DNA from 2 places in the Mycobacterium riyadhense genome. Region 1 is predicted to be linked to the other one. Evidence: predicted binding sites of a transcription regulator. Region 1 holds the regulator's gene; the other holds the start of a gene.

Region 1 (11,785 bases):
AACGGCTTGCCGTCGGCTACGGCCCTGGTCCTTTGCCCATACGCCAGAAATGGCTTGCCCACGTGGGAGAAAACGACTTCCTCGAGGTACTCAAACGGCTGAATCGTCGGATACTCTCCTCTGCCCCGACCAGCCCAGGTACCCAATAGTGGTGCCAATGCCTCGAGATCAGGGTGTAGCTCAGGAAGCATGATGGAAGCCTAACCGCGTTGCGATCGGTCAGTTGGGAGCCGATACGTTGCGGTGCGCGCGAAGCGCCTCGATCTCGCGCTCGAAATCGTCTGCTGACGAAAAGGATCGGTATACCGACGCGAAGCGCAGATAAGCCACCTCGTCGAGGTCGCGCAACGGCCCAAGGATCGCCAGACCGACCTCGTGGCTGGGGACCTCCGGCGACCCAGCGGCACGCACGGTGTCTTCCACTTGCTGGGCGAGCAGGTTCAGCGCATCGTCGTCCACCTGACGCCCCTGGCATGCTCGACGCACGCCGCTAATGACCTTTTCCCGGCTGAAAGGCTCTGTAACACCACTGCGCTTGACCACGGCCAGGATTGCGGTTTCCACGGTGGTGAACCGCCGCCCACACTCGGGACACGACCGCCGCCGCCGAATGGCCTGGCCTTCATCGGTTTCCCGCGAGTCAATCACCCGGGAATCGGGATGCCGGCAGAACGGACAGTGCATGGCCGCTCCTTTGCCGCATCCGGGTACCGCAGACGACTCCGAGAGTACCTGTGCGCTCGCCCGCAGGGCCAACGCAGCCGCCAGCCACGCGCGCTCAACCCCGCGGTCAGCGAGCAAGCTTGGCGTAGAACGGTTTTCGCAGTACACGGTGAAACCGTCAGCCCACCGGCGCGATCAGGGTCTGGCCCGCGGACAGCACCGTGGAGTCCAGGGCATTGAGTTCGCGGATGCGGTCGGCAACCTGGCGCACCGGTGCGTCGGGCGCGACGCGCGCGGCGACGCTTTGCAAGGACTCCCCAGGCAACACACGCACCACAGCGAGCGTGTCGGGTACCCGAGTGAGCGCACCTGGGGAGTTGCCGTTGGCCAGGTTCCCAAAGTTGGCGACCAGGCCGAGCCAGAGGGTGATCATCGCAGCAAGCAGGGCCAACCCCACTGTCGTCGCTACCGTGACCGGACGCCTGCGATGAGATGCCGTCGATATCACAACCCCGGTGCCGTGGTAGCGCAGCGGCGTCCCCGCCGGCCGATAGGGACCCGGCCTGCGCGATTGGGCCTCCCGAGCCCGGCCACAGCGGGGCTCGTGAATCGGCCCGTTGATCGGCCCCCGGACACTACGGGTACGTGGCGGGACTGTCTGGATGATGGTCATGCTGTTCCTCCGGCCGACGGTTTCTCGCTCGTGTGTTCGACACTCTAGTCGCTCGTGTGTTCGAACACCGAACATTTGATCGAAGCGTGTCGCTCGTGAAAGACGTTAAACCAGACCACCGACAAGCCCTGTCTTGTTCGGCGCCGGCGACCACCACCTGCCCGAATGGCGAGTACGGGGGATCGAGCGACACACAGTCGAACACATGTTTGATTCTTAGCGGGGTTGCGGCTACATTCAGTGCATGAGCGACAGCAACGACACCTCACCGGAATCGGGCCCAGCGGATTCATCGCTGACCGAGCGGCAGCGCACGATCTTGAACGTCATCCGTGCTTCGGTCACCGGCCGCGGATACCCGCCGAGCATCCGGGAGATCGGCGACGCGGTCGGTCTGACGTCAACATCCTCGGTGGCGCACCAGTTGCGCACCTTAGAGCGCAAGGGCTACCTGCGCCGTGACCCGAACCGCCCTCGGGCCGTCGACGTCCGCGGCGTCGACGACACCGCAACACCAACGCAGGTCACCGAAGTCGCCGGCTCGGACGCACTACCGGAACCCACCTTTGTCCCGGTGCTGGGGCGCATCGCGGCCGGTGGCCCGATTCTTGCCGAGGAAGCCGTCGAGGACATCTTCCCGTTGCCCCGCGAGCTGGTCGGCGAGGGGACGCTGTTCCTGCTCAAGGTTGTCGGCGACTCGATGGTCGAGGCGGCGATTTGCGACGGCGACTGGGTGGTTGTGCGTCAGCAAAACGTCGCCGACAACGGTGACATCGTTGCCGCGATGATCGACGGCGAGGCCACCGTCAAGACGTTCAAGCGGGCCGGCGGTCAAGTCTGGCTGATGCCGCACAACCCGGCCTTCGACCCGATCCCCGGCAATGATGCCACCGTGCTTGGCAAGGTCGTCACGGTGATCCGGAAGATCTAATGCCGGTTAGCGGCCGAGGTTAGTCCGCTTTGACGAATCCGTTGGCCTGTGCGACTTCTTCGCTGGCGAACCAGAGTTCGGCGAGCGTGTCGTGATATAGCGCACTGCTGGGCGTGTAATACAAGCCGAAACGGGCACTGGCCTTGACCGGGTAGCCATCCGGAGCCTGGTATGGGTCGTGCTCTAGCGGCAGATGGATCATCGGCCGCACACCCTGGCTGGGCGCCCGCGGAGCCGTGCGCGCCGGCGGCGCTTCTGGCGTAGCCCCATATCCCGCTTCTGCGGCCACTTCTGCTTCATCTGCCGATGAATCCGCAGCTGCATGCCGCCCGGTCCGCACCTCAGGAACCGACCTAGCCTCCGTAACGGCGCTGTCCAAGAAGGCCTCGTCCGTGACACCGGCGTTCGCAGTGTAGGTATCCGGGAACGCCGCCTCCGGAACATGGGATTCCGGAACGTAGGTTTCCGGAACGTAGGCTTCTGGAGCTACGCCTTGCGGAGTGACGGATTCGGGAGTGAAGGCCTCGGGCACAAAGGTGTCGGCCGCCACGGTTTCCGGAACGACGGGCTCGTCGATAACGGTCGCTTGGGCGAGATCGCTGGGCGACACGATGGGCGTGGGCGTGGTGTCAACCGCGTCGGGGTCTTCTTCGTCGACCGCCCCGTAGTCATAGCCCTCGGCCACGCCGCCACCGGCACCTCGCGGCCAACTGACCCGCAACGTCGACTCGTCATCCGGCGCCGGATGTTCCGGGAGATGCTGGTCGTCGAGCGGGAAGCGTTCGGTGCCGTAATCGACCTCATCATGCGGCCAGTGACCGTCCGCCCCCGCGTCATAGCTAGCAACGTCATGGTCAAAGTCATGCTCGCGGGGGAACACAGCGGGCTCGTGGCCGCCGCGACGCCGGCGTAATCCAAGGACCACCAACACGGCCATCACGATCAGCAGCACCACCGGGACGGCAGCCACCAGCCACCACCAATGCCAGGTGAACTTCTTGCCGTGCGCGGGCGGACCCGCAACGCTGGGCTGATTCTGACCCGCCACCTGCAGACCGGACAGCAACGGCGCCAGGTTCGCCGGGTCGGTGGTGAACGTGTTTTTCGCGCGGTCGTACGAGACCTTGCCGCCGGTGAACTTCTGCGAGATCACATCGCCGTCCACGGTTTGGTCACCGACCGGCGCGCCCAGTTTGCCCGTGGGGCCTTTGAGCTTGTCCCACGCGGCCTTCATGGCTCCGCGCACCACAAACGCGCCATGGTCGGGCGTCCAGAAGATCACCGGCTTGTCAGCCGCCGAAAACGACGCGATCCGGCTTGCGGGGGTGATCCCGCCGTCGGCCTCGTTGGCGGTGGGGAACCCCAGATCACTGCTGACCGGCCCACCCAGCGACTCATACTTCTGCAGGATTGCGCCCTCGACGGCATTGGCTCCGGTGGCCGGGCTGAAGAAGACCTTGCCGCCGGTGAAGTCCTGGACTATCCCGTCCCCGCCGATCGGGTACTGGTCACCCTTCTTGGCACCCAACGGGCCAGCGGCGCCGCCGGCGGCACGCCAGGCCATATTGATGGCCGCGGCGGGATCGATCGCTACCTGCAGATCCTTCAACTGGTCGGCCAACGCCGGCGGGGTGGAGGTGAACTCCTTGCTATTTCTGTTCCATGAGATCTCACCGCCGCTGAACTTCTGGGAAGTGACCTCGCCACTGTAGGTTTCATCGCCGACTGGAGCACCCAGAACGCCACCCGAGCTGCCCAGCCTGTCCCACGCCGCGTTCAACGCGCCGCGCACGACAAATGCGCCGTGGTCGGGCGTCCAGAAGATCACCGGGTTGTCGCTGGCGGAGAAGGTGCTCACGCGACTGTCAGGTCCGGCAAGACCCGGAACTTCGTTGATGGTCGGGAAGCCCAGATCGCTGCCGGCCGGACCACCAAGCGACTCGTATTTGTCCAGGATCGGACCGTACATGTACTTCGCGCCGGTGGCCGGGGTGAAGTACATCTTGCCGCCGTCGAAGTCCAGCGCGAACCCGTCGGCTACCGGATAAACATCGCCCTTGCGGGCGCCGAGCGTCGACGTGTCGCCCCCCGCCTTATCCCACGCCGCCATCATGGCGGCCTCGGCGTCGCCTATCGGAGATGCCCCCGCCGTAGGCGTCAGCAAGACTGCAGCCAGCGCTGTGGCTGTCAAGCCGACCAGCGCACGCCCAACGCTCTTCTTCAAGTGACCTCTCTGCCCGTTCACCAAGCCTCCCAGCCGCTGCCCTACTCGCGCCGCGAGCCGGTGGATTCCCCACCGTGGGCCCTCCCCCAGCTACGGTCCGCATCGTGGCCGGGCTCGCATAACTCTGCTCTAGCGAACGACAAATGCGAAGTCAATTCGCAAATATTACGAAAACGGATACCCAGCCGATGTCGAAATGATGCCGGGACGCGCGAGTGTCGCGAGCAACCTTGCTGCACAGCCAGCAGGGTTTGGGCTACCGTGCCGGAGACGGTAGCCCAGCACGTGCGGCGGGAGGAAACACAGCTGACATGGGTGTTTCCGGAGCTGTCTGGGCCCTGACCATCGTCGCGATCGCTGGCTTGATGGCGTTCGACTACGTCTTCCGGGTGCGCGAAACACACGTGTCGACGCTACGTGAGGCCGCCCTCTGGTCGGCGACCTACGTCGGGATCGCGGTCCTGTTCGGTATCGGCGTTGTCATCTTTGGCGGCCTGAACATGTCGGCCGAATATTTCGCCTGCTATCTCACTGACGAGGCCCTGTCCGTCGACAACTTGTTCGTATTCCTGGTCATTATCAGCAGCTTCCGGGTGCCTCGGGTTGCCCAGCAAAAGGTGCTGTTATTCGGTATTGCGTTCGCGCTGGTCACGCGCACCGGATTCATCTTCGTCGGGGCTGCGCTCATCGTGACCTTCAATTGGACCTTCTACCTATTCGGCGTAGCCCTGCTGTTCATGGCGGGCAACCTCGCCAAACCCGCAGAGGCTGAAAGCCATACCGCCGACAACTTCATCATCCGGCTGGCCGGGCGGTTCTTGCGGACCTCGCAGAATTACGACGGCGACCGATTGCGCACGGTCGAGAACGGCGAGCGACTGATGACCCCGATGTTGTTGGTCATGATCGCTGTCGGTGGCACCGACCTGCTGTTCGCGTTCGATTCGGTGCCGGCGCTTTTCGGTCTGACCGGAAACGTCTACCTGGTGTTCGCGGCCACCGCGTTCTCCCTGCTGGGCCTGCGCCAGCTCTACTTCTTGATCGACGGGCTGCTGGATCGGCTGGTGTTTCTGTCCTACGGGCTGGCCGCGATTCTTGGCTTCATCGGCATCAAACTCATGCTGGAAGCGTTGCACCACAACAACATTCCGTTCATCAACCATGGTCGACCGGTTCCGGTTGTGAAAGTGAGCACGATGACGTCGTTAACGGTCATCATCGTCATCTTGCTGACCACGGCCGCGGCGTCGGTGCTGTCGTCGCGCGGACGGGCACAGACATCGACAGCAAGGGCCCGGCGTCACGCGACGGAATACCTCGACCCGCGCTATGAGACCGATCCCGTCGAGCGCGAGAAGATCTTCGCGAAGTTACTCGACGAGGAACGTCAGATCGGCGAGCTCCCAATGCAATACCGCGTTCGGATCTGGTACGACGATGAGCTGATGCAGCTGCTACGGAAGGCGCACGACGCACACGATGGACGCGAGACGCCCTAGACGCCCAAGCTGCGGCCGACAATCTCCTTCATTATTTCGGTGGTGCCGCCATAGATGGTCTGTACCCGGGCATCGAGATAGGCACGGGCAACTGAATATTCGCGCATGTAACCGTACCCGCCATGCAGCTGCAGGCAGCGGTCGATCAGGTGTACCTGCTTTTCAGTGGAGTACCACTTGGCCATGGCGGCCTGTTCCGCCGTCAACTTCCCCTGCAGGTGCAACGCGATGAACTCGTCGACCATGATGCGCACCACGGTGGCTTCGGTCGCCAGCTCGGCCAGCACGAATCGGCTGTTCTGGAAGCTGCCAATCGACCTGCCAAAAGCCTTGCGTTCCTTGGTGTATTGCAGTGTCTGCTCCAACACATCTTCCATTGCCGCGGCCGCCATGATGGCGATCGAGATCCGTTCCTGCGGGAGGTTCTGCATGAGGTAGATGAACCCCATCCCCTCCTGGCCCAGCAGGTTTTCAGCCGGCACATGCACGTCAGTGAACGACAGCTCGGCGGTGTCCTGGGCGTCCAACCCGATCTTGTCAAGATGGCGGCCGCGTTCGAAACCCTCCATACCCCGTTCGACGACGAGCAGCGAAAAGCCCTGCGCACCCTTCTCCGGGTCGGTCTGCGCCACCACGATCACCAGGTCTGAGTTAATCCCGTTGGTGATGAACGTCTTCGACCCGTTGAGCACATAGTGATCGCCTTGTTTGACGGCGCGGGTCTTGATGCCTTGCAGGTCACTACCGGTACCCGGCTCGGTCATCGCTATCGCGGTGATCAGCTCCCCGGTGCAGAACTTGGGTAACCAACGTTGCTTCTGTTCTTCGGTAGCCAGCGCCAGCAAATACGGCGCCACGATGTCGTTGTGCAAGCCGAAGCCGATGCCGCTGTAGCGCCCAATGGTGGTTTCTTCGGTGATGATCGTGTTGTACCGGAAGTCGGGGTTGCCACCACCGCCGTACTCCTCGGGTACCGCCATGCCCAGGAAGCCCTGCTTGCCGGCCTCGAGCCAGACCCCGCGGTCGACGATCTTGGCCTTCTCCCAGTCGTCGTGATACGGCGCAACGTGGCGGTCGAGGAAGCCCCGGTAGGACTCGCGGAAAAGTTCGTGCTCGGGTTCGAAAAGTGTGCGCTCGTACTTGACGGCACTGCCCATGGCTGACCTCCGCGGCAAATGAAACTCTGTCGCCAAGATATACCAACCGGACGGTTGGTCGACACGGGTGGGCGGCTAGTGAGTCGTGAACTCACGCAGACTTGCGGCCAGCGCCACTGGAACCCGAGCCTGGATCCGGGTGCCCTCCGGCTTGTGCTCGGCCTGCTGTACCCGCCCGTCGGTGTGCACTCGGGCCACCAGGTCACCGCGGTGATAAGGGATCACCACGTCCACGGCGGTGTCGCTGGGCTTCGCGAGCTGGGCAATGCGCTGCCGTAACGCATCGATACCGTCGCCGGTGCGCGCGGAGACGAACACTGCGCCGCGCAGCTCGTGCCGCAACTTGGCCAGCGTCAGAGCGGTTGCGGCGTCGACTTTGTTGACCACCACCAGCTCTGGCGGCGGATCACCGTTACGGTCGGCGATCACATCGGAGATCACCTGCCGGACCGCACTGATCTGGGCGAGCGGGTTGACGTCAGACCCGTCGACGACGTGTACCAACAGGTCGGCGTCGACGACCTCCTCCAGCGTGGAGCGGAACGCCTCGACCAATTGGGTGGGCAGGTGCCGCACGAAGCCGACGGTGTCGGTGAGCACAAGCGGCCTACCATCGAACTCCGCGCGACGAGTAGTGGGGTCGAGGGTGGCGAACAGCGCATCCTGTACCAGCACCCCCGCGCCGGTCAGTGCGTTGAGCAGGCTGGACTTACCCGCGTTGGTGTAGCCGACGATCGCGATCGACGGCACCTCGCTCTCTAACCGACGACTGCGCTGGGTGTCGCGGACCTGCTTCATGGCCTTGATATCGCGCCGCAGCTTGGCCATCCGCTCGCGGATGCGGCGCCGGTCGGTCTCGATCTTGGTCTCACCGGGACCGCGCAGACCCACTCCCCCGCCGCTACCACCGGCGCGGCCACCGGCCTGCCGCGACATCGACTCACCCCAGCCGCGCAGCCGCGGCAGCATGTACTCCATCTGGGCCAACGACACTTGGGCCTTGCCCTCGCGGCTGGTGGCGTGTTGGGCGAAGATATCGAGGATCAGCGCGGTGCGGTCGATGACCTTGACCTTGACGGCCTTCTCCAATGCGGTCAGCTGCGCTGGAGATAGTTCGCCGTCACAGATGACGGTGTCGGCCCCCGTCGCCACCACGATTTCCCGGAGTTCGGCCGCCTTGCCCGAGCCGATGTAGGTCGACGGGTCGGGTCGGTCACGGCGCTGGATCAGCCCCTCGAGCACTTGGGAGCCAGCGGTTTCGGCCAGCGCTGCGAGCTCTTCCATGCTGGCCTGGTTGTCAGCCGCGCTGCCCTCGGTCCACACTCCGACCAGGACCACCCGCTCCAGCCGCAGCTGGCGGTATTCGACCTCGGAGACGTCGGCGAGTTCCGTCGACAGCCCGACGACCCGGCGCAGCGCCGATCGGTCTTCGAGGGCAAGCTCACCAAGACTCGGTGAGGAATCTGAGGTGCCCATTTCGGGCGAATCTGAATGTGTCATAGCCAATACCCGATGGTGGCACGATGCGGATGGCTGCGCATCCGAATATTCACCGCAGCGAGTTCCACCACTGGTCGTCGAGCTCACCGCGAGCGACCAGCACCGATGGCCCACGCAAAAAACTGGTGGCGTCGGTGATGGTGACCACGACGTCACCGCCGGGAACCCGCACGGTGAGCATGCCCGTCTCGGCGCCGGCACTGGCCAGCGCCGCGACTGCGGCCGCCACGGTCCCGGTGCCACAGGAGCGGGTCTCCCCAACGCCGCGTTCGTGGACCCGCATCCAGACCACGCCGCCGGCCGGCGCGGTAAGGACCTCGACATTGACGCCCTCGGGGAACTGCGCATGATCAAAGCTCACCGGCGCCCCCACGTCCAGTGCCGCCAGAGCATCGACACTCAGGTCCGGATCAACGCAGGCCAGGTGCGGGTTACCGACGTCGACCGCCAGGCCGGCAAACCTCCTGCCCCCAACTAAGGCTTCAAAGGCCGACCCCCCGCTGCCCACCCGGCTGGCCTTGCCCATGTCGACGGTGACGTCGGCATTGGTCGCGTCGACGTGGTGCAGGTTGACCAGTCGCGGCCCGGCAAGCGTGCCGACGATGAACTCGTCGCGAGAGTCCAAACCACTGGCCCGCAGGTAGTGGGCGAACACCCGCACTCCGTTGCCGCACATCTGCGCCGTCGAGCCGTCGGCGTTGCGGTAGTCCATGTACCAGTCGGAATCGCTGACACCGTCGGGCAGGCGATCGAGCACACCGGCCGTCACCGCGGCTTCCGCGTTGGTGACCCGCAGCACCCCGTCCGCCCCCAAACCCCGGCGCCGGTCGCACAAGGCAGCGACTCGGGAAGCGGTCAGCGCCACCCCCGCATCAATGTCGGGCAGCAGCACAAAATCGTTTTGGGTGCCGTGGCCCTTGGCGAATATCATGTGCGCCGCTCCTCTCCCCAGCAAGCGGGAGGTACGCCCACAGCGCCATCTCCATCGTCGTCGGCGCGAATCACCTGATCAGGATACGTTCCGCCATGCCCGCAATGCGTCCTCGACGAGGCTGGTCGCGCCGGCGTCGAGCCAATGCACCCGGTGGTCGCGGCGAAACCACGACCGCTGTCGTCGCACATAACGGCGGGTGCCCACGTATGTCTGCTCCTGCGCCTGTCGCAGCAGGTCGACTGTACCGCCGGCATCCAGCGCCGCGACCACCTGGGCATAGCCCAGCGCGCGCGACGCGGTGACCCCGTCGCGCAAGCCTTGCCCAAGCAGTACCCGTACCTCTTCGACCAGGCCACGATCGAACATCAACTCCGTGCGCCGCGCCAGTCGATCATCGAGAATCGTTGTCGGACAGTCCAACCCGACGATGACGGTGTCCCACCGCGCGGCGCCGATGCGCGGTGCGGACGCGGCGAACGGCTGCCCGGTGAGCTCAACCACCTCGAGCGCGCGGACCGTGCGCCGACCGTCGGTGGGCAGGATCGCCGCAGCCGCGGCGGGGTCGCGGCGAGCCAGCTCGGCGTGCAGCTCGCCCACCCCGACCTTGGCGAGCCGCCGCTCCCATCTCGCGCGCACCACGGGATCGGTCGCGGGGAACGACCAATCGTCGAGCAGCGATTGGATGTAGAGCATCGAACCGCCCACCACAACCGGCACGGCTCCCCTGGCCCTGATCGCCTCGACGTCGGCGGCCGCGGCCTGCTGGTAGCGCGCCACCGTCGCGGTTTGCGTGACGTCGAGGACGTCGAGTTGATGATGCGGGATGCCGCGGCGCTCTTCGAGGGGCAGCTTCGCCGTCCCAATATTCATGCCGCGGTAGAGCTGCATCGCGTCGGCGTTCACGATTTCGGCTTCGATCGGGCCGTTACCGGCGAGCCTCTCGACCACGTCGAGTGCCAGTTGCGATTTGCCGGTACCAGTCGGTCCGATAATCGCGAGGGGTCTCATGCGTCGACCCGTCCCCCGCAAGCGGGAGGTACCCCCAGCGCCCGGCGCAACAGCGCCGCGCTTGCGATCGCCGCGGGGTCTCACGGCTGCCAGACGCCGGCGAAGTAGCCCACACCGTAGGGCGCTCCCCGGTAAAGCTCCTTGGCCGATCGCGGCCCGGGCTCGGTAAGGCCGGCCAGCACTTGAAATGCCACCCGTCCGAGGACTTGCCCGGGCAGCCGAGTCAGCGCCGTGGCGTCCCCGCTTGCCAGCGCGTCATCCAAGGCCAGTTGCACGTCGACGCTGCCGAGGTCGTGGCCACCAGGGGCGTTGGCTGTCAGCGTGTTCACGCCGTCGGCAACCACCAGCACGCCCATCGCATCGGGCGCACGGTCGATCTCGGCACGTAGTTGCCTGCCCCGGACCAGCGCGGTGTGAAGATCATGGTCACCGGCGTAGACGCGGACCTGAGCGCTGGCTTCGGGTCGGGCCTGGCCCCGCACCCAGGCGGCGATCAGCGCGCACAGCGGCAATTCGGCGGGAGGCCGCGCCCCGTTGCCCGGTGCGAGACGAACCCGCACGTCGGCGCCGTAGCCCGCAAAGGTGCCGACGGCGTCCGGCCCCACCACGCCATCGGCGCCGCCCAACCCAACGACAATCCAGCTCACCGGCAGCAAGGCGGCCGCTGCGAGCACCGCGACCCCCAAGTCCGCCACCTCGGCGGCGGCCTCCCCGGCGAGTTCGGGAACCAGCACCGGCGCGGACGGAACAATCGCGATGGCGCTCAACACGCCACCAAACTAACGCGTTCGTCCGGCGCGTTGAACTCAAGCCGAGGACGTGCTCCACGCGGGGCCATCCTCGGCTACCAAGCGTTCCGCAGCAAGGCCGACATCATCGCCGGACGATCGCTTCTTAAGCGGCTCGATCCTGCGCGCGCACAACCTGTCCTGCCCGGCCTCAGCAACGATGGTGGCGGCCTCGCCGCGGGCCAGCGCCACCGTCGCGGTGATCACGACCACGACGGCAGCGATCAGCACAAACACCTCAGGGCCATCGGCTTCGAGCGTCTCGCCGAGCACGGTCACCCCCAGCACAGTGGCCACTATGGGCTTGGTCACCGTCATCGTCGGCAAGGAGGCGGTCAGAGCGCCGGCGCGAAAAGCCGATTGCTGAAAGATCATCCCGACCAGCGCTACCAGTATCCAGGGATAGAA
Region 2 (11,785 bases), 2.2 Mb from region 1:
GGCCACCAGATTGCGGTGATCGTGGTGCTCTTTGCCGCCCATGGCCAAGATGGTGTGCCCCATGACCAATCCGATGGTCTTGTCGTAGTTGGCGGAAGTGAAGATCCGGTCGTCGCGGAAAGCCTGGAACACGGCGTCATAACCAAATAAGACCCATTCGTCGTTGGGCCTCAATTCCTCCGGCATCTGTGAGTGGTCCGCGAGGGCGCCATGCCAGACCGGGTCGGTGCGCCTCATGTGTTCGAAGAACGGGTAGGGGCTGGTTTGACCGGTGAGGTCAAGGGTAGTGGCCTGGCGGTTGGCATCGGTGTCGAGCGTCATCAGCGCTCCTCCTGAGATGGAATATCGCTATCATAATATAAATAGCAACGAAGCCCCAACCGGTGCTGGCCCCATGCTCGAAGACGAAGGCCCGCAGATCCGGATTAGATTGTCTCCCAAGAGAACCGGGCGCTACACGCTCGGCAGTGGTGTCGTGCGTTCGGCAGCTAGCTTTAGACCGGCGTGAACTTGGTAATGAGCCATTTGCCGTCGACCAGGGCCATGTGCACCAGCACGCTGCTGGCCGCCATCGTCGGATTCGGATTGTCTTTGCTTGTGGTGCTCTGATCGACGAAAACCAGAACGACGGCCGAATGGGGGTGCAACTCCGATATCGCGGCGCGCATCACGTGAGCGGTGGTCTTCAACGACTTCTGCTTTGCCGCCGGAGCCACGATCTGCTGCGTGAACTGGTCGTAGTAGGACAGGAAATCCCCGGAGAGATGGGACTTGGCGGTGGCGAAGTCCTTGTCGAGGGTGTCGGGTGAGTACGACAACAGCGCGACTGTCCCATCAGACGCGGCGTTGACGGCCGCCCGCGCGACACTGGGATCGGTCTGCTGATCAGGCTTGTACTGCTTGACATACAGCCACGCCGTAACCCCGCCGGAGATCAGCACGAGCAGGATCAGGATTACCGCAACCGGTTTCACATTGACCTGCACACGCCACAAGTCGCGTCGCCAGAACCGGCGTGGCGCGGGGGAGTCGTCTTCGGAAGGCGCTTCGTCAGACTCCTCGGAAAGCGCTTCGTCAGATTCCGCGGTTGCCGATTCGTCGGCTCCGCTATCCGCGTCGATCTCCAGGGCTTCGGTGGCCTCGGTGTCGCGCACTTCATCGCTCACGGTACGAACTCAACTTTCGACATCTTGTACTGCCCGGCCTCCTCGGTCACCGTCACTCGCAGCCGCCAGGCGCGTGGTTCGTCTTTGGCACCCGCGGAATTGGTGACCCGTGATGTTGCCGACACCAATACCAACGCGGAATGGTCGCCCATGGACTCGACCGCCGTGGCGTTGACCGTGCCTTCGGTCACCACTTTGGATTGCTCCACGACCTTTGTGAAATCGGCTGCCCGTGCCTGAAAGTCGTCACGGAATTCACCGGTAGAGCTATCGATGACCCGTTGTACGTCCTCTTTGGCCTTGTTGAAGTCAAGAGACGTCATATTGACGACGCCTTGCCTGGCCCCCGCGGCAAACGCCGCCGCGCGCTGCTGGCGCTCGGTGGCTTCGTGGTGCGTCCAGACGATATATCCGCTGAACGCGGTAAAGCCGCAGATGATCAGGATCGCGGCCACCGTCGCAAGCGTCGACAGCGGGGGGATCCGCACCCAGCTCGGCAACCGGCTTCGCCATGAGTCGGGCTTTGTGGCCTCGAGTTCGGCGTCCTCGTAGTCCTCGGCGTCCTCTTCGTCGTACTCGTCGTCGTACTCGTCGTCGTACTCGTCGCCGTACTCGTCGAAGTCCTCGTAGTCGGCGTCGGCATCGCCGGCCAGTTGACGTCGCAGCCGGGCAGCACGCGCCCGGGCGCGCGCCGCAGCGGCGAGCGCTTCGGCTTCGGCGGCTTCAGCTTCGGCTTCCTCGACCAACGCCATTGCGTCGGCCTTTGAGTTCACCGAATCCGTCGGTGGTTCGCTCGTCTCAGCCATGGCGGTTATAGCTCGTCAACTTCATTATCGACTGAACTCCGGTATCTCTTACTGTATTGCCCATTGCTAACATCGGAGTCGCCAGCCAACTCCGACGAGAACCGAACAGGGGCGATGGTCAGCCACCCAAACTTTCCACCGAAAGTCCGGCCGGCGTCATGACCGCTGTCGACTCTCCCGAAAAGATACTCTTTACCTCAACAACCCAAGCATTTGTACAAAAAGAAGCGCCGCTGCGCTACGTCCGCGAGCTGCATGCCGCCGGTACTTCCTTTGACCCGGCGTGGTGGCGACGAGCCGCTGCGCTTGGGTGGACGGGTTTGCTAGTCCCGGAGGAGTTGGGCGGCGGCAGCGTCTCAGGCAATGGCGTTGCCGATCTTGCCATGGTCGCCGAACAGCTTGGTAAGACGGTGGCGCCCGGTCCGCTGTACCCGGTCAGCTCAGTGCTCGCGGGGCTGGTGGACTGCGACGATCCGCGGGCGCATGCCGACTTGATCGGATCGCTGATGTCCGGTGAAACGGTGGCGTCGTGGGCGGTTTGCGAGCCGGGCCGGGGGTGGGCGCCGCTGGATCCCACCGTTACAGCCACAGCCACCGACACCGGCTACCGAATCGACGGCATCAAAGACCGTGTCGAAGCCGCGGCGCAGAGCGCGGTACTGCTGGTCGTGGCGCGATGCCGTGACGAGATCCGCCAGTTCCTGGTCCCAACGGCTACACCCGGCGTACGGATTACGGCCCAGCAATCGGTGGATCTGGTTAAGCAGTATGCGCGAGTGGAGTTGGACGGTGTTGCCGTGGCTGGGTCGGCAGCTGTCGGTGGAGCCGGCGAGACCGCCAGGCTGATAGAGCGCCAAAGCCAAATCGCGCAGGTGCTGCAGTGCGCCGAGGTGGTCGGCATCCTGCAAACGGTCTTCGACTTCACCGTCCGGTGGGCGCTGGACCGACACACGTTTGGCCGCCCGCTTGCGTCGTATCAGGCACTTAAACACGCGTTCGCGGATATGAAGATGTGGCTGGAAGCGTGCCGTGCGACCACGGCGGCCGCCGTCGCCGACATATCCGCCCGCGCACCCGCGGCCGGCCTGTCGGCCAGCATCGCCAAGTCCTACGTCGGAGAGCTTGCCGGCCGAATCGTCCAAGGCTGCGTGCAGATGCACGGCGGCATCGGCATCACCTGGGAACACGACCTGCACCTGTACCTGAGGCGAGTTGCGTTGTACCGGGCCATGTTTGGCACACCCGAGGAACACAACCTGCGGGTGTATGAGGCGGAGAGGTCGGCGCGATGACGCCCACCGAATCGGTTGCAGAGTTTGCCGGACGGGCCAGTGCCTGGCTGGCCGAGAACATGCCTCGCATAGATCCGGCCTCGCCGCCTCCCGCGCCCCGCGACGACGAACGTTCCTGGCGCCGCGCACGAGAACTGCAAAAGCGGCTTTACGAAGGCGGATTTGCCGGGATCTGCTTCCCGCGCGAGTACGGCGGCCTGGGCTTGGATTACGAATACCAGCGAGCATTCGACGAAGCATCGCTGCGCTACGAGATGCCGTTGATCCTCAACACGCCCACGTTCACCATCTGCTGCGCGACGCTGCTCGACACCGGCAGTGCGGAGCAGAAGAAACAGCACATCGCCGCGGCGCTGCGCGGCGACGAGGTGCTGGTGCAGCTGCTGTCCGAACCCAGCGGCGGGTCCGATCTGGCTGGTGTTATCACGCGTGCCGAGCGTCAGGGCGACCGGTGGGTGATCAACGGCGCCAAGACCTGGAGCACCAGCGCGTTCGCTGCCGACTACGGACTGTGTCTGGCCCGCACCGATTGGGATGTGCCCAAGCACGACGGCCTGACCATGTTCCTGGTGCCGATCTCCCATCCGGGCATCACATTGCGGCGGATCACCCAGGTGAACGGTTCCACCGAATTCTGCGAGGAGTTTCTGGACGGGGTGGACGTTGGTGACGACGCCGTGGTCGGTGAGGTGAACGGCGGCTGGGCGGTGGCGTCACGGCAGCTGTACCACGAACGCCGCGCCGTGGGGCAGGGCTCGGAGTTCGCCAGCGGCTCCGGTAGCGAGGGCGGCCACACAACACCGGTCGACTACGCCGACCTCGCGGAGCAGACCGGCCACGCCGACAGCGATCGGGTCAAGGAGATGGCCGGCCGAGCGCTGGTGCATCGCGCGGTTGCCGAGCAGCTGATCGACCACGTCTCTCGCAGCGTCCGAGACGGCGCCTTGCCGCCGGCCGCTGGGACGCTCATCAGGCTCTTCCATGCCGAGACCGTGACCCTCGAGATCGACACGGCGCTCGCGATCGCGGGGGCCGCCGGTGTCGTCGGGCAATACGGCGAAGGACTGCAGACCGGATTCCGCTACCTATCCCGGCAGTCGGTCGCCATCGGCGGCGGCACAACGGAAATGGCTCGCAACGTCATTGGCGAGCGAGTCCTGAACTTCCCGCGGGAGTACGCCGCCGATCGCGGCGTGCCGTTCAATCAGGTGCGCCACGGTCGGGCGCGCTAGGGGCCGTTCTAATCTTCGGCGAAGACATTTTCGGTATCGCCGGTGACAACAGGTAACTGAACCAGTGACAAGACGTGGTGGGCAGGGCTGCCCGGCGGCGCCACCAATACACAGTCGCCGCCCTGTTTATGTGCCCGCTCGCGCGCCGCGGCGAGCGCGCTGACCCCTGCCGATCCCAGGTGGGTGACGGCGCTGAGGTCGATCGTCAATGACGCTATGCCAGAGCGGCTTTCGACGGCGATCTGGCGGTCTAGGGTCGGCGCGGTGTTCGAGTCGATGTCGCCCCGGACGATGATGCGGCCGGCATCGGTGACCAGGGAAACGAATTCGTCGTCGAGTGTCTGGTGGTAGCTTGGGCGGCCAGCCGCCGCGTCAGTGACGAACCGGGCCGGCCGCGAAAGTCGGTGCGTAAGTGCGGCAGTCGTCCCGTCAGCGTCGTGGGTGACGTGCGATTCGGACACCAGGGCCTCGGCCATCGCCAATCCGCGCCCGCGGCCCTGCTCGCCTTGGCGGTGATGCTTCCACTGGCCCCGGTCGGCTACCGAAGCCCGCAGAATGCCATCGCCAGCCAGCGCCGCTTCAACGATGATTCCGTCGGAAACCTCTGTGGTGTAAGCATGTTCGACTGCGTTCTCTACGAATTCGGAGACGGCATGAACGACGTCGGAGATGTCGGCGGAATCGGCGCCGATCTCGGAAAGCCAGTCACGGAGCCGGGCCCGGATCGCGCGCGCGGCGTAAATGGTCGCATCCGCGGTAATGTGCAACGCCGGCACCGGCGTCCGGCGCTGTGCCGCAAGCAGTGTGACGTCGTCGTTGTAGCCAGTGGATCGGAGCAGCAATTCAAGCGTCTCGGAACAGAGGCGATCGATGGGCCGGGCCGGCGAATCGAGGACAAAGCCGCCGCCGCTGACGATCGTGGCCGCCAAGTCGGCGAACTCGGCCGTGCTGGCCCCCAGCGGCCGGCCTGGACGTTCGATCAGTCCGTCGGTATACAGCATGACGGTGTCGCCCACGTTGAGTACTTCGCTGCGTACTGCGAATCCAGTGCCGCTTCCGAGCGGACCAGCTCCGGAGGGTTCCACATAGCGGGCCTTCGCTTCGGCGGTCACCACCAACGGCGGTGGGTGCCCGGCGGTGCAGTACTGGAATTCGCCGGTCGCGAAGTCGAGCGAGCCGACACAGATGGTGGCCGACTTGGATCCCGGTACCTGCTCGCGGAAGCGGTCCACCGCCTCGAGCGCTTCGGCGATGCTGCGCCCCGCTGAGATTTGCATCCGCAGCGCGGTGCGCAGTTGCGACATCACCGCCGCAGCCTCGACACCGTGACCGACGACGTCTCCGACGATGAGCACCAACCGGTCTCCGCGAGCTATGGCGTCGAACCAGTCGCCACCTGCCGCGGTGTCCTGCGCGGCGACGAGATACTCCGCGGCGATGTCGGCGGCCGGGACAACGGGTACCGAAGGTGCGAGTAGTGCCTGCTGCATCACGGTGGCCGAATCGCGGACGTGCCGGTATCGCTCGGAAAGTTCCTCCACCCGCGCCTCGGCTGCCAGCCTGGCTTTCACTCGGGCCGTGACGTCATCGAAGATGAGCTGCACACCCTCGATCGATCCGTCGGCCCGGCGCCGCGGTGTGACGACAAAGTCAAAGAATCGTTCCTCGATTCCTGAACCGTCGTAATCAGCCTGAAGCCGCCACTCAGAGCCGGATTGCGGCTCACCGGTTTGATAGACCCGATCGAACATGTGGTAGATCTGCTGGCCCTCGAGTTCGGGATAGACCTCCTTGGCGGTCTTTCCAACGTTGGTGAGCAACGGATTGAATGCGCGAAATGCGGCGTTCACCGCGACAAAGCGATGTTCAGGGCCCTCCAGGCCGACCATCATCGCGGGGATGCTCTCGAAGATGCGGCGCACATCCTCGGCCCTGCCGACCGTCGTGTCCCAGTCCATCTCGGCCGCCATTTGGCAGTCCCTCCTACGGACCGAATCAGCAAACAGTCGGGGTGCGCGGGCGAATTCGCCGAGCAGCAACAACCAGATTATCAACGCCCGCTACCAGCTCGCCGCACCAATTTCATTACGAGCCGCGGCGAACCCGAAGGAAGGTTATGCGCAAACTATGCGATGGACAGCGCAGACTCCATGGCCCGATGAACGGGCAACACGTTGGTGAACCCACAGGCAGCGACGATCCGGGGGAGGCCCGGGTCGCGACTCACCAGGCGCAATTCGATGCCCCGACGGCGGCAGCGTTGTGCTTCCTCCGCCAACGTGGCGAACGCACAGCACCCCATGAAATCGAGGCCACTGACGTCAACGACGAGTGATCCGGGTGGGGTGGCGATTGCGGCTGCTTCGCCGATCAGATGTCGCCAGGTTCGCTCGTTAGCGGCGTCGACCTCGCCGCCCGCGCGAATGACCACCGCCGGACCGTTGCGCTGCGTGACCGCTCGGAGCGTGCTGTGTGGTTCACCCAACTCGGATGCGAGCCGCGCACTCAATACCACCTGGGTGGTAAATGACCCCGCTGAATGCACGTTCATGGTCCATCCCCCAATCGACCGCGCCGGACCCCCCGGACGACAAACAGTCGGACTTTGTATCGCAAGACCTGCCGAAACCGTCTATAGGCTAACTATAGAACCTGCGGGGGTGCGCCGCTGGCGAATCGATCAGGCGGAGACAGGTTTGAAGACCCGCTTCGAAGCCGGGTTCGCAACCTTCATCACCTTCATCATGTTGCCGCCCATGATCTTTTCGACGTCTTCCTGACCGAAACCGGACAGTTCGTCTACGAAGGAGATGGGATCCTTGAGGCCTTCGGGATGCGGCCAGTCGGATCCGAAGACCACCCGATCGGTGCCCACCATGTTGACGATCTCGGTGAACCGGTCCTCCCAGAACGGGCTGATGTACACGCACCGCTTGAACGCTTCGATCGGGTCTTCGCTGAACGCGTGCGGCATCTTCTTGTAGACGCCTTTGAGCCCTTTGAACAGGTGCGGCACCCAGTCAGCACCGTTTTCGATGGACAGAATGCGTAGTTCCGGGTTGCGGGACAGCGCGCCATGGCAGACCAATGCGCCCATGGCATCTTCGATGGGCCGATGGCCCATCGCCAGGCTTCGGAAGGCCGTCGGCTTGAACGGAAGGAATTCGTCGCCGGGTTCCCAGATGTTGAGCAGCTCGGAGTAACCACTGTCGGAGGCGTGCATCGAGACCGGGATCTCGGCGCGGACGCAGGCTTGCCAGAACGGGTCGAACTCCTCGAAGCCGAACGATCGGCTGCCGCGGTAGCCGGGTACCGGAGCCGGGCGGACCAGCACCGTGCGTGCACCCCGATGCAGGCACCAATCGAGTTCTTCGAGCGCACGGTCGACGATGGGCAGGGTGATCACCGGGGTGGCGAAGATGCGGTCTCGGTAGTTGAACGACCAGGTTTCGTACATCCATTCATTGAGCGCATGGATGACGTCGTGGGTCATCTCCGGATCGTCTTTCATGCGCTCTTCGACCAGGCTGGCCAGCGTGGGGAACATGAGCGCGTAGTCGATGCCGAGCTCGTCCATGACCTCCAGGCGCGGACCCGGCTCACGGAAGGCGGGGATCGCCTTCATCGGCTCACCCATCACTTCGCGGTAGCTCTTGCCTCCGCTGCCGTGCCGAAAGTACTCCTCCTGCGCGCCGGGACGCGCCACCACCTCAAACGTTGGGTTCGGGATGTAGTCGCTAATGTGCCCGCGCACCACGATCTTGGTGCGGCCGCGGACCTGGACATAGTCGATGACGTGCTTGCGCTTATCTGGGAGGAACTTGGTCAGCGCTTCCTGGGGTTCGTACATGTGGTTATCGGCGTCAAACACGGGAAACGAAAGCTCGCGAGAAGGCATGGCGATCTCCTGGCAAAAATCTCGATCTCAGTGGCTGGTAATGACGTTACCACTAATTGTCGACGGGTGCGCCATCGTGCTTGACGATGGCGAAATTCACGGTCGCCGTCGCCGCCAGCTCGCTGTCGCTGTCACTGTCGCCAAAGATGTCGATCTGCATCACCAGAGAACGCCGGCCGGCCCGCAGCACCCGGGGGACCGCGAGCGCCGAGCCCTGCCTGATCGGTCGTAGGTAGCGGATCGCTAGATCGGCGGTCGTCATGGCGGTGCCGGGCTGTAGGTATTCCAGGCCGAGTTGCCCGCCCGCCACGTCGGCCAGCGTGGCGAGCAAGCCGCCTTGCAGTGCGCCGGAGGTGTTGACCACTTGGGGGCTGACCGGCATCGTCATCGCGAACTCGTCGCCGTGACCGGTGGCCGGGCGCATCCCGATTTGCGCGAACAGCTCGGCCAATGAGGGCGTTGCGGATTGGCCGTCGGTGTCACGGATACCGAGGGCGCGACTGCAGAAGTCGTAGAGTTGGCCGGTGTCGATGGTGGACCCGTTCAATTCGGTTCCCAGCCAACGCAATCGGAGTGCGCCCACCATCGTCTGCATGACAATCGCCGCGGCTGCACCGACGTCTAAGCCAGGGCTGAAGACCCCCTCGGTGATGCCCTGGACGACGATGTCGTGAATCAGTCGATGAAGGGGGGACAGAACACGGGCGTATTCCCTCGGCCGGGTTTCGGCGAGGTGTTGGTTGTAGAGGCTTAGTGCCCGGTTGAGACTGTCTTGGGTAGTTGTTTCCGGCTGCGCGCCGACGCGGTCGAATACCAGCTTTAGCGCGGCGGTGCTGTCCAGTCCGGCGGTCTCGGCGCGCCAAACCTGCACCGATTGCGCGATGGTCCTGTCGAACAGCGCCAACAGCAGTTCGTCCTTGCTGCTGAAGTGCTGGTAGAAGGCCCGCAGTGAGGTCTTGGAGCGCGCGACGACTTCCTGCACAGTGAAGTCGGTGCGTCCGGTTTCGCCCAGGATCTCGACCGCCGTCTTGATAAAGCGGTCGGCACGCGTGACTTCAGCCATGAGAATGAGGTTACCGCGCTTGCGGTGATATCCGTGAAGTTGGATGGGATGGGTGGTAGCCCTAACCCGAATCTGCTCCACGAGCTGGACCCGACGATGGCGCAGCAGTACGACGCGGTGTGGCGATGGATCGATTGGCCGGACCGGAGGGGCAAGACCGACACTGGAATCGACCTGGTCGCGCGCGAACGTGAGACCGGCAACCACACCGCGATCCTGTGCAAGTTCTACGAGCCGGCGCTGGATCTTGGTGTGCCCGCACCGGCGGGGCCGAGCATCTCTTCGCCGGTGATGACGGCACAGCCCCGGTGCGGATCGGGCAGCCCAGAGTTGTCGTACCCGGCTGCGATGATGAAGTCATGTCCTCGACCGCCTCGTCCGACGCCGCTGCAGTGCGTCCTGACCAGCGCCTTGAGGTGTTGTTCGAGGAGTTGGCGGAGCTGACCGGTCAGCGCAATGCGATTGATGGGCGCATCGTGGAGATCGTGGCAGAGCTGGATCGCGACGAGCTGTGCGGCGCTACGGGCGCCCGGTCGGTGGCGGCGTTGGTGGCCTGGAAGACCGGCTCGTCATCGGCGAACGCCCACACGATCACCACCGTGGCGCGCCGGCTTGAGGAGTTTCCCCGCTGCGCCCAAGGCATGCGGGAGGGCCGACTGTCGCTAGATCAGGTCGGCGTCATCGCGGCGCGAGCGGGCGAGGGATCCGATGAGCACTATGCGGAGCTGGCCCGCAGCGCCACGGTCAACCAGCTGCGCACCGCGCTCAAGCTGGAACCGCGCCCACCGCGCCCCCAACCCGATTCTCGACCGCAACCGCAGCCCTCGATCACCAAGATCACCGACGACGAGTTCAGCTGCTGGCGGATCAAACTTCCCCACCTCGACGCGGCGAAGTTCGACGCGGCACTGCAGTCTCATCTTGACGCACTGATCGCTGAGTGGAAGCACGATCACGACAACCGCGACGGTGCATCCGATCAGGCACCCCCGTTGCCGGGCACTGTCGAGGCGTTCATGCGTCTGGTCGAGGCTGGGTGGGATACCGAGGCGACCCGCCGGCCCCACGGCCACCACACCACCGTGGTGATGCATCTGGACGTCGAGCAGCGCGCCGCTGCGCTGCACCTGGGTCCGCTGCTCAGCGAGTCTGAACGCCGTTACCTGATGTGCGATGCCACCTATGAAGTCTGGTTCGAACGCGACGGCGAGGTCATCGGCTCCGGTCGAGCGACCCGCCAGATCAACCGCCGGCTTCGCCGTGCGCTCGAGCACCGCCACCCCACGTGCGCGGTTCCGGGTTGTGATGCCACCCGTGGTCTGCACGCACATCACATCCGGCATTGGGAAGACGGTGGCCCCACCGAGCTGGCCAACCTGGTGCTGGTATGCCCGTATCACCACCGGCTGCACCATCGAGGCCTGATCACCATCACCGGACCCGCAACCAACCTGACCGTCACCGATAGCGCCGGTCGGCCGCTGAGCGCAGGATCGCTAGCCCGCCCACCGAAGAAACCTCCGCCTGAGGTAGCGCCCTGCCCCGGACCCACCGGCGAGCGCGCCGACTGGTGGTGGTATGAACCATTCCAGCCGCAACCACCACCGACAAACAACTAGGCCGGTCACCGGTGCCGGTCGGCACCAGCACCCTGGAGCGAAGCCTAAACGGTTTGGGGCATCAAGGATTTCGTTCGTACTATCCGCTCTGCCGCATCCTGAAAATCGGGGCCGACAATCAAACCCGCACCACCGCCGACCCGCGACGTGACGACCTCCGCACGCCCTCATCAAGATCCGCGCTGACGGTGCGCGCTAGTTGGGGCCGAGCGTTACCCTGCTCGGTTCACGTTCGGCGCTGGGCTTGGCCGGGCTGGATCGTCGACCGCGACCGCATCACCACCGACAAAGCGTCCCGATTCGTCGGCGATCCCAACGACTGGTGCACGAGCGCGTCGATCCCATCTACGTCGTCGATCTCATTAAAGCGAAGCCGTCGACATGACCTTGCGCCAGTGCATATCCCGATCGAACCTATTCCCGCGGCATGGCATCACGTATCGGAGTTGATCTCCGCGCACACGCGAGCGACCCCCAAACGATTGGTCCGGCAGCCGCTTCCGTGGCGGCTTCACGACTTGTGCGCCGACGGCAGCATGTGGTCCGACATTTTTGATCGGCCAGTCGACGGATGGTCGGATCCGCCGCATCGGTACACCCGCTCGGCGAAAGGCGTTCAAGCACCTACGCTTCTGCGATCTCCACGAACCGGCAGCCGAGCGTAGCTACCGGTCGGGTGGGGTCTGCTGACCACGACGTGCGGTCGTAC

Evidence for each region. The regulator LexA, encoded in region 1, represses DNA repair genes until DNA is damaged. The targets are predictions, from matches to a motif close to CGAACANNTGTTCG.
Region 2: a site for LexA is predicted at 9,729-9,742, ahead of AADZ78_RS18930 (HNH endonuclease signature motif containing protein). Genes of this name have one in related genera too.

What each region holds. Positions count from the first base shown of each region.
Region 1 covers NZ_OY970456.1:2,075,946-2,087,730, reverse strand. Annotated here, with positions in the region: gene AADZ78_RS09440 (peroxynitrite isomerase) at 1-191, opposite strand, end outside; gene nrdR (transcriptional regulator NrdR) at 220-684, opposite strand; gene AADZ78_RS09430 (LysM peptidoglycan-binding domain-containing protein) at 842-1,336, opposite strand; gene lexA (transcriptional repressor LexA) at 1,581-2,267, shown strand; gene AADZ78_RS09420 (LGFP repeat-containing protein) at 2,287-4,512, opposite strand; gene AADZ78_RS09415 (TerC/Alx family metal homeostasis membrane protein) at 4,803-5,990, shown strand; gene AADZ78_RS09410 (acyl-CoA dehydrogenase family protein) at 5,987-7,147, opposite strand; gene hflX (GTPase HflX) at 7,223-8,647, opposite strand; gene dapF (diaminopimelate epimerase) at 8,697-9,578, opposite strand; gene miaA (tRNA (adenosine(37)-N6)-dimethylallyltransferase MiaA) at 9,657-10,589, opposite strand; gene AADZ78_RS09390 (hypothetical protein) at 10,670-11,359, opposite strand; gene AADZ78_RS09385 (DMT family transporter) at 11,396-11,785, opposite strand, start outside.
Region 2 covers NZ_OY970456.1:4,300,905-4,312,689, reverse strand. Annotated here, with positions in the region: gene AADZ78_RS18980 (cytochrome P450) at 1-321, opposite strand, end outside; gene AADZ78_RS18975 (hypothetical protein) at 495-1,166, opposite strand; gene AADZ78_RS18970 (hypothetical protein) at 1,163-1,972, opposite strand; gene AADZ78_RS18965 (acyl-CoA dehydrogenase family protein) at 2,131-3,264, shown strand; gene AADZ78_RS18960 (acyl-CoA dehydrogenase family protein) at 3,261-4,496, shown strand; gene AADZ78_RS18955 (SpoIIE family protein phosphatase) at 4,505-6,466, opposite strand; gene AADZ78_RS18950 (anti-sigma factor antagonist) at 6,622-7,047, opposite strand; gene AADZ78_RS18945 (amidohydrolase family protein) at 7,177-8,394, opposite strand; gene AADZ78_RS18940 (hotdog fold thioesterase) at 8,447-9,457, opposite strand; partial or broken gene AADZ78_RS29195 (hypothetical protein) at 9,539-9,694, shown strand; gene AADZ78_RS18930 (HNH endonuclease signature motif containing protein) at 9,817-11,076, shown strand; partial or broken gene AADZ78_RS18925 (DUF433 domain-containing protein) at 11,610-11,761, opposite strand.